Regions from separate parts of the Bacillus sp. 01N45 genome, predicted to be linked through region 3. Evidence: predicted binding sites of a transcription regulator. Region 3 holds the regulator's gene; each other region holds the start of a gene.
What was found. The regulator Rex, encoded in region 3, represses fermentation and respiration genes when NADH is low (regulators of the CRP and FNR family bind a similar motif). The targets are predictions, from matches to a motif close to TTGTGAAATATTTCACAA.
Positions count from the first base shown of each region.

Region 1: a site for Rex is predicted at 1,419-1,436, ahead of AC1DMU_RS26205 (DoxX family membrane protein). Genes of this name have one in related genera too.
Region 2: a site for Rex is predicted at 1,712-1,729, ahead of AC1DMU_RS22965 (DUF1641 domain-containing protein). Genes of this name have one in related genera too.

Region 1 is NZ_JBFTQW010000016.1:11,449-14,733, forward strand. Features, by position in the region: gene AC1DMU_RS26195 (S9 family peptidase) at 1-112, shown strand, start outside; gene AC1DMU_RS26200 (DUF4256 domain-containing protein) at 230-796, shown strand; gene AC1DMU_RS26205 (DoxX family membrane protein) at 868-1,374, opposite strand; gene AC1DMU_RS26210 (sigma factor regulator N-terminal domain-containing protein) at 1,619-2,530, opposite strand; gene AC1DMU_RS26215 (RNA polymerase sigma factor) at 2,530-3,021, opposite strand; gene AC1DMU_RS26220 (DUF5068 domain-containing protein) at 3,162-3,285, opposite strand, start outside.
Region 2 is NZ_JBFTQW010000011.1:165,527-168,811, reverse strand. Features, by position in the region: gene AC1DMU_RS22970 (NAD(P)/FAD-dependent oxidoreductase) at 1-1,167, opposite strand, end outside; gene AC1DMU_RS22965 (DUF1641 domain-containing protein) at 1,212-1,652, opposite strand; gene AC1DMU_RS22960 (winged helix-turn-helix transcriptional regulator) at 2,083-2,430, opposite strand; gene AC1DMU_RS22955 (MFS transporter) at 2,825-3,285, shown strand, end outside.
Region 3 is NZ_JBFTQW010000027.1:4,308-7,592, reverse strand. Features, by position in the region: gene groES (co-chaperone GroES) at 1-127, opposite strand, end outside; gene AC1DMU_RS29120 (CPBP family intramembrane glutamic endopeptidase) at 529-1,278, shown strand; gene AC1DMU_RS29115 (YdiK family protein) at 1,275-1,466, shown strand; gene AC1DMU_RS29110 (redox-sensing transcriptional repressor Rex) at 1,496-2,125, opposite strand; gene AC1DMU_RS29105 (ABC-F family ATP-binding cassette domain-containing protein) at 2,313-3,285, shown strand, end outside.

The DNA of each region.
Region 1 (3,285 bases), on a different contig from region 3:
GGCATATAGTTCGAATCAGCCAGGAATGAATGTGGCTATTATGAAGCAGAACTTGATGTGGTTTTCACACTATATTCTTGGAGAAAGCATGAAAGATTTTCGTACTATATAATGGATATCCGCACAGGGATTTTTCGTTGTGCAATTGTATCAGATTGTTGTAAACTGTATGCAAACCATTATTGAGAAGATTTAAATGATTATAGGGAACGGAATTCGGAGGACTAATATGACAGAGAATAAAAATGAGTTATCTGTAGAACAACGTGAAGAACTATTAAAAGTATTACAAGCTCGTTTTGAGAAAAACATGAACCGCCATGAAGGTCTTGAATGGGATAAAGTTGAAGTGAAGCTGGCTACTAATACTGAAAAATTATGGTCAATTTATGAAATGGAAGTAACTGGCGGTGAGCCGGATATTGTTGCTTATGATGAAGAGAAGGACGAGTATACTTTCTGTGATTGTTCAAAGGAGAGTCCTAAAGGGCGCAGAAGCCTTTGCTATGATCTTGAAGCGTTAGAGTCAAGAAAAAAACATAAACCAGAAAATAACGTTATTGATGTGGCAACTGCTATGGGCATTGAATTATTAACGGAAGAACAATATCGAGAGTTGCAACAGCTTGGGGATTTCGATATGAAATCATCAAGCTGGGTACAAACGCCTTCAGATATTCGAGAACTCGGTGGTGCTCTATTTTGCGATTATCGATTTGGACACGTTTTTGTGTACCACAATGGAGCAGATTCCTACTATGCTGCTAGAGGATTTCGTGGTTCGTTAAGAGTTTAAATTTGGAGTAAGTAGAAAAGAGCCTATACTTAGGCTCTTTTTTTTATTTATATTTTAAAAGTAAACGGTTACTACGCAGTTTTACTTAACTTATATGTTTCATGGTTGTTTTTACGGAAAAGTTTAGGGAAAACATAGCCATCTAATCCAATACGTCCAGCGTTATGACCTGCAACTAAAATGAACATAGTTAAAATAAGCAGATTTGGGTTTACACTAACAGTTCCACTTAGTAAAAATGAAAGATTCATTATAATTCCAAAGAATGCAGCAGTTTTTGTTAATCCACCTAAAATTAAACCTAGACCTACTAAAATTTCTCCCCATTGAACTAAAAAGCTAAATAGGTCTGCGTTTGGAAGAACAAAGTGTTGAAGGAAATCTGCCCACCAACTTTGTACGGCAGGGTGATCACCTGATGCCTGAGCAATAGCGCCCTTTAGAAAACCACTTGCATCAAAAGATTGTCCGAAAACTTTACCTATCCCAGCAGTGAGCCATGCATATCCTATGTAAAATCTTAAAAATAATAATATGAAAGCAGCACGTTTATCAGTTCTTAAAAAATTGATAACCATTGAAATCCCTCCAATATTTTATTTACATGTTTATTATATATCCATTGTGAAAAGATTCACAATGGATAAAGTGTGAACAAAAATTATGATTTTTCATTTGTACATAAAGTATTTGTAAATGAATTGTTTGGAGGTGAACAATTCATGAAGGGAGCTCTTCACTAAAATATGTAGCTCCCATAGTAAACAGATTCATGTATGTTCTTTTAACTAGCTATTATTAGTTTATCTTGTCTTTTCCTTATTATTTCTCCGGTTTTATATAAGGAACAACTTGTGCAGTAACCCCTACAGAAGCACCGCGAATAAAGTCTTGGTTTTCTAATGCCTTAAAGTTTTCTGTTTTTCCTGTTAGCATAACCCCTAAGATTTTCACTTGATCGAATGGTTTGTCCTTGTTTGATTTTAAAAACTTCTGGATATCTTCGTCATGTCCATCGTCATCGTATTGGTTAAGTGAATCAACGAACTCTTTGTACGCTTCTTCAGGGGACTTGTCTGGATTAAATCCGTAAATTGGCATACCAGCGGGTCCTTTACTTTCATCTCCAATTGGTGAGGTCATGTATAACCATACAATGTTTAAGTTGTCTGGAATCTTCTCTTTAATTTCTTGTAGTGTGTAGGGCTGGTTGAAAGAGATAGCAACTTCGGCAACATAGTTGTTCATTTGTGAAACTTCCCCTAATTCATTTTGGACTCCATCAAAATATTCCTTAATAGCGGGATTATAAAATGTTGCAAATTTTTTCTTTGTTTGTTTATCGTACTCATAGAACTCTTTATTGGACCAATAAAAACCAGGCGTTAATTCATTGGAATCGATATTGATACGGATCCAACCATAGGAGCTTGTTAATGTATTCCACGGGACTACGTAACCATTAATATTTTTAGAACGATTTGATATAATGTTGCCGCCAAACATGGATGAATTACTCGTTACTTGAGAGTTAATTTGTACATTCGGTTCTGCAATTGCGTTATGTAAAAAGAGTCGTTCGTGAAGCTTCGTAGAGCTTTTTGCTGCGAAGTAATTGCCAACTTTATAAAGTATAGGGATAAGTATGATTACAACGATCATAGAGGTAATGATACTTTTAAATAAATGTTTCCTTTTAGCTTTTTTTAATGCATCTTTTAAAGAAGTATCCATTAAGATTTTCCTCCTATTTTTGAGTGAACTGCTTTACGTGCACGATGTAACTTTTGTTTGACGCTGTTTACTTGAATATCTAGTATTAGGGCGATTTCCTCATATGAAAAGTTGTAGTAGTACTTTAAAAAGAAAGCTTCTTTATATTCTAGTTTTATATCTTTTAATAGATAGAAAATCTCATCTTTATTTAAAACAGCGTCTAATTCTCGGTCTGTATATTGTAATTTTGAATAAATCTCTTCAGTTAAATAAATGTTTTGTTGCTCTTTTTTCCTTTTCAAGTCAATGTATTCGTTTAATGCGACTCTGAAAAACCATGGACGTATGTTACTCTCGGTTAGATTATCTAGCAATGTGTATACTTTATAGAAGGTATTTTGGATGATGTCTTCTGCATCTTCTTTTATAGCCCCTTTCGCTAATAGTAGTTTGAACACTTCCTCCCCTAAATTGATAAGATAGGAGGTCAATATATTTTCTTTTCCCATCACTTTTCCTCCCTACACTTATACAACGGATAGGTAATGATAAATGTATACACTTAAATTAAAATTTTGTTCTTTATACAAATAGAAAAGGCATATAACAATCATATGTTATATGCCTTTTCTAATATATACTTAGTAATTTATTTAGGTAATGTAAATTTAACTTTTTTACCTTGTGAAATATCTTTAGCTTCTTTATTTCTCATAGGTCCTAACTCAATCTCAAAGCTTTTGTCTTTCCAAATCTTTTCATACTGCTCTTGA
Region 2 (3,285 bases), on a different contig from region 3:
GCTGAATAGACCTTTAATGTGTGATAAGTAACGAACGTTACTTGCTTCTTTCATTAATGATGCTGGTAAGCCTTTAAGTGGAGTATTGCTTGCTCCAATTGTAGCAACAGCATCTTTACGTCCTAGACTAGCAAGTGTTCCAGAGTTTACAGGTGCGAACTCTTCGAATGCTTTGCCTTCTAGTGCTGCGTATAAGTTGTATCCAATTAACTCACCCATTTGCCAAGCGATTTGTGCAGTTGGTGGGTATGGACGTCCGTCTGGAGCGAAGACAACAGCGCTGTCTCCAGCAACGAATACGTCTTTGTGAGAAGTAGATTGTAGGTATGCATCAACTGTTGCACGGCCACGGTTTACTTCAAGACCTGATTCACCGATTAATGGGTTACCTTGTACGCCGCCTGTCCAAACGAATGTGTTAGCAACAAGTTTTTGACCGTCTTTTAAGTCGATTTCATTGCCAGCAACGTTTGTTACAGGAAGACCTGTTAAGAATGTAACACCGCGTGCTTCTAGGCTAGTAGTTGCACGTTCGATTAAGTGGTCTGGTAATACTGGAAGGATTTTTGGACCTGCTTCAACAAGAAGAAGTTTAACTTCTTTTGGATTTACGCCGTGGCTTTTTGCAAGTTTAGGCATAATGTCAGCAAGCTCACCAACTAGCTCAACGCCAGTTAATCCGCCACCACCGATTACGATTGTAGCATCAGCTTCGTTTTTCGTTTTCGCGTATTCACGAATACGGTCTTCAACGTGTTTGTAGATTTTGTTTGCATCAGCAGCAGATTTTAATACCATGCTGTTTTCTTCTAGTCCTGGAATACCGAAGTAAGCAGTTTTACTTCCTAAAGCAACTACAAGTGCGTCGTAAGATAAAGTAGTGCCACCAGCTAGTTTAATTTCTTTGCTATCAACTGAGAATGACTCAACTGTTGCGATTTTAAGATCGATGTCTTTACCTTTGAAAAGCTTTGTAAGTGGCATTGCAATTGCTTGCTCAGCAACGTTACCAGCTGCAAGGCGGTGTAGTTCAGTGATGATTTGGTGTGTTGGGTATTGGTTAATCACTGTAACTTGTGCTTCTGATTTGCTGTAATATTTACGTACGTTTAAAGCGGCAAGAAGACCGCCATAACCAGCGCCTAAGATGACAATTTGTTTTGACATAGTATGATATCCCCCGTCTTTACTAATTGTTGTTATAAGTTAACTTATTTATTGTTACGTTCTGCACTAATTTGAAGATATGCGTTCACAAAGCGGAACATTTTTTGTGCTTGTGGGTCTTTTAGTAATTTTAATAGACCGAACAGGCCGATAACTTCGTTGCTTTCGTCAGCACGATCTTTCGCTTCGATAGCAGTCGCAGCCATGCCTTTCACTGTATCTTTTACAGGTTCTACAAGCTCTGTGATTGCACTAACAGTGTCGCTTTTTAATACTTCATCAGTAGCAACAGTTTGAGCGAAGTCATAAGACTTAGTTAAAATATTAACAAGCTCAGTTAATTTTGGAAGCTGTTCTACTAGTGTAGTTAATGATTCTTGTACCTCAGGTTTTAACAACTGATCAAGTACATCAAGTTGTCCTTGGCTAGCAGAAATTTGTACAGTTTCTTGTTCTGGCTTTGTTTGAGTCATAGTTTCTGGCATCTCCAATTCTCCTTTACGATAGCAATACTCTTATTTTTGATAGGTAAGATAGTAAACGTTTGCGAAACTTTATACAAAGTTTCACAAAGCACAATAAAATGCCTTTAAATTTATGCCAGCAAGTAAGCTGAAATCATAAATCCAAAACCATAATGTCCTACCTATTATTTATGAACTGTCCGATACATGGCTTGTCCGCATAATGGAAAGTTCCTTTATCGGAAAGTGTATATAATATATATCCTATATTATATACTATATACACCTATGTTAACATAAAAATGATTCCTAATTATTTGATATTAAGCGTATAATGTAGTACTGACAAGGCGTGAAAGCGCATAAATTATTTTGTTAAGGTTAGAAAGGTACGTATATATAAATAAAAAAAGGAAAAAATGGACAAATTTATGTTCATTTTTTCCTTTTTTTATTGTTCACCTTCTGTAATTAGCATCGATGTGTTACCGCTTTTTTCAAGGTGGCATTCGCCCCAAGTACAAAGGGAATCAAGAATGGATTCTAAAGACCAACCGTAGTCTGTAAGAGAATATTCTACTTTCGGTGGTACTTGATTGTATACCTTTCTTTGAATAACTCCGTCTTCTTCTAATTCGCGTAATTGCTGTGTTAACATCTTTTGTGTAATACCAGGCATGAGACGTTTTAATTCACTCGTTCTCTTTGTACCTTTCGTTAAGTGGCAAAGAATAACGACTTTCCATTTTCCGCCGATAACCTCTAAAGTCGCTTCAACGGGAATATTATATTTCTTCATATAAAAAAATCTCCTTTGATGAATATAGATTTCAATTCTCCAACAAAAGAAGCCAAATAATTTAAATGTTACTAAAAAGTACCTATAGCACTTTAAAGTACGTACTTTTTATCATGTTGAATATGTTCCATAATAGCATACGTAAGAGGGAAATGAGTAGTACGGTACTAAAAAGTGCCTATGTTACTTTTTGGTACCTATCGTACTTTAAAGTGCGTTCTTCAAAAAAAGAGTGAAGCCATTCATAATAGCATATATCAGCAGTAACATTATTTTTGTAGAAGAAAAAAGGCCTTTTTTCATACTATTATGATTGGATTTCTCGTATTAAGGAGGAGTTCAATTGAATTCATATACAGTATCTTCTTCGGTAGTACAGACGAATCGGAGAAGCATGTTTGCTTTATTAGCACTAGCAATTAGTGCGTTTGGAATTGGTACAACCGAATTTATTAGTGTCGGTTTATTACCATCTATTTCAGAGGATTTACATGTTTCTGTTACAACAGCGGGTTTAACCGTTTCTTTATATGCATTAGGAGTAGCGTTTGGTGCCCCAGTATTAACGTCATTAACAGCTAGTATGTCGCGAAAGGCGTTATTAATGTGGATTATGATTATTTTCATTATTGGTAATGGAATTGCGGCAGTGGCAACAAGTTTTACTGTGTTGCTTATCGCAAGGGTTGTATCTGCGTTTGCACACGGCGTTTTTATGTCGATAGGATCCACAATTGCGGCTGCGCTTGTACCAGAGAATAAACGTGCGAGTGCAATTGCATTTATGTTTACTGGTTTAACTGTTGCGACCATTACAGGCGTACCGATTGGAACATTTATCGGTCAACAATTTGG
Region 3 (3,285 bases):
CTACTGCAATAACTTTACCCTCTTGTGGTTTTTCTTTTGCAGTGTCTGGTAATACAATACCACTTGCTGTTTTTTCTTCTGCTTGAACAAGCTCAATTACAACGCGATCACCTAATGGCTTTAGCATGAACAATAACCTCCTCATTTTGTTATGTAAATTTTATTTATTAGCACTCAAGTCACCCGAGTGCTAACACACTTATAATAATAAATAATCTCAATTTCTTTTGCAAGTAAAAAAATCATAATTTTTTCGCAAATTAAGCTATACACTTTTCTATATAGAGTCCCTCTTCTTCTACCTTTACTATATGAATCGTTGTTTCCCCTACTCGTATGTTACAATATGAAAGGACACCCTAAGTTGTTTTCGCTATACACACAACTTTCTCCTGTCTTCTATTATAATTTCAAATAAGGATTTACGAAAAAAACATAATTTAAGCGAGGTTTATATCGTAGGTAGCATACTTACATGTTATCCTACCTTATCTCATACACTAGAGTTAGAAAGGATGGTTAAACCATTTGAAAAAACAATATTGGTGGGTTATCGTTACATACATTTTAATGCAGTTATCATCCATTGTTGGATTACCACTTCTGCTGAAAACTGGACTTTATGATAACAGGGGATTTACTAGAGAAGAGAAATTTCAACTCATAACTGGCCACTGGGCAATCATTAGCTTCTTTATTGCATTATGTATCGTACTTTGGTTACTTAGAACAGATATTCGTGACAGACGTTTAGATACAATGCGCTCTACTGTTCCAGCTACGATTGGTTGGATTTTTATCGGTTTCTTCCTAGCATTTTTCTCACAAAGTATTGCCGGTATGATAGAAATACGTGTATTAGGAATTAAACCTGGATCAGAAAATACAGCAAGACTTATGGATATCGCAAAAACGACACCTTGGTTCCTTATCGTTATCTCTATAATAGGACCTATTTTGGAAGAAATCGTATTTAGAAAAATTTTATTTGGTACACTTTATAAGAAGTTTAACTTCTTTATTGCTGCTATCATTAGTTCTCTTGTATTCGCAGCAATTCATTTTGATTTCACTCACTTATTGGTATACACTTCTATGGGACTCGTATTCGCCTTTTTATATGTAAAAACGAAGCGTATTATCGTCCCTATCGCAGCTCATGTTGCAATGAATACATTAGTTGCAGTTGCTCAAGTTTTAATGAGCAATGAACAAATTCAAGAAATGATTAAAGAAGCTGAAAAAATGCAAGGCTTTATCGGAGGATTTTTAGTATGAGGAACTCACCATTGTTCATGGCTGCATTGTACTTCCTTCTAGGATGTATCTTTACACGCTTCGCCATTACGAACGTAACAGATACAATCTGGAATATGTGGACAATACTATTTGCAGTTATGGCAACAATTGATTTTAATTTGGCACTTCGCCTTATCTTAGTTAAATTCACAAAGAAAAAACAATAATAAAACGCAGAGGTCGCTTCCTCTGCGTTTTATTGTGGATAATTCTTTAAAAAGTAAACAAGTGTTTGTAACTCTACCGCTAAATCAATATGGTGAATTCTTATATTATCTGACACATTTAAGCGCGCTGGTGTGAAATTTAAAATACCATGCACGTTCGTTTCTGCCAATCTATCTGCTACAGATTGTGCTACTGTAGCGGGTACTGTTAATATTGCCACTTGTATATCAGTTGATAAACGTTCTTCTAATTCATCTAAATGATATACAGGAATGCCCCCGATTTCTGTCCCGACTTTCTCTTCACTAACATCAAACGCCATTTCAATTTTTGTATTATTGTTTTTCGTGAAATTATAATGTAAGAAAGCGGTCCCTAAATTACCTACTCCAATAAGTGCTACACGTGTTATATCATCTTGGTCGAGTGTTTCACGGAAAAATGATAATAAATAATTTACGTTATATCCATAACCTTTTTTCCCTAACGCTCCAAAATATGAAAAATCTCTTCGAATCGTTGCGGAATCAACTTTTACCGCTTCACTCAATTCGGCTGATGAAACACGTTGCTTACCAGAAAGAGATAAGTTTTGGATAAATCGATAGTATAGAGGCAATCGTTTGGCAGTGGCCTGTGGAATTTTTTGCTGCTCCATATAACCTCTCCTCTCTTCCTATCTTTATTCATATACTTGAATCAAATACAGAAGTTTAGCACTCATGAATTTCCCTGTATAATAAAGAGAAGAAGTATTCTCTCTTTATTTTAAACTATACACTATTTTTAGTATGATTGAGAAATATAAACATGGCAAAGTTAAGAAATTATTTGAGGTGAAAACATTGATTTTATTACAAGTAAACGCGCTTACGAAATTATACGGTGCCGAAACGATTCTTGCAAACATAAAATTGGAAGTTCAAACGAAAGATCGTATCGCATTAGTCGGACGAAATGGGGCCGGAAAATCTACACTATTAAAAATAATAGCTGGTGAGCTATCTCATGATGGTGGCGAAATTATAAAACCAAAAGATGTCTCAATCGGATATTTAGCTCAAAATACCGGGTTAGAAACGTCTTTAACAATTTGGGATGAAATGTTAACCGTCTTTACACACTTGCAGCAAATGGAGACAAAACTTCGAAGGCTAGAGCAAGAGATGGGAAAAGAAGAAAACTTTTCAAACGAGGCTACATATGAAAGATTATTAGCTGATTATGACCAATTGCAATTAGATTATAAAGATCAAGGTGGATATCAATATGAAGCAGATATTCGCTCGATTTTAAGTGGTCTTGGCTTCCCAGTTGAAACGCACCAGACGACGATTTCTACATTAAGCGGTGGACAAAAAACACGATTAGCTCTTGGTAAATTATTATTAACGAAACCAGACCTACTTATTTTGGACGAGCCTACAAACCATTTAGACATCGAAACATTAACATGGCTTGAACAATATTTACAAGGCTATCCTGGCGCAATACTAATCGTTTCCCATGACCGTTATTTCTTAGATAAACTCGTTACACAAGTATATGAAATTTCGAATAAAGAAAGCAGACGATTTGTTGGTAACTACAGTAAATATTTAGACTTAAAATCAGCATTATACGAGCAAGACATGAAACGTTATGAAAAACAACAAGATGAAATCGCTAAACTTGAGGATTTCGTTCAAAAAAATATAGCGCGCGCATCTACGACAAAACGTGCTCAAAGCCGTCGTAAACAATTAGATAGAATGGAATTATTGACTAGACCATTAGGTGATTCTAAGTCAGCATCCTTCCACTTCGATATCGAAAAAC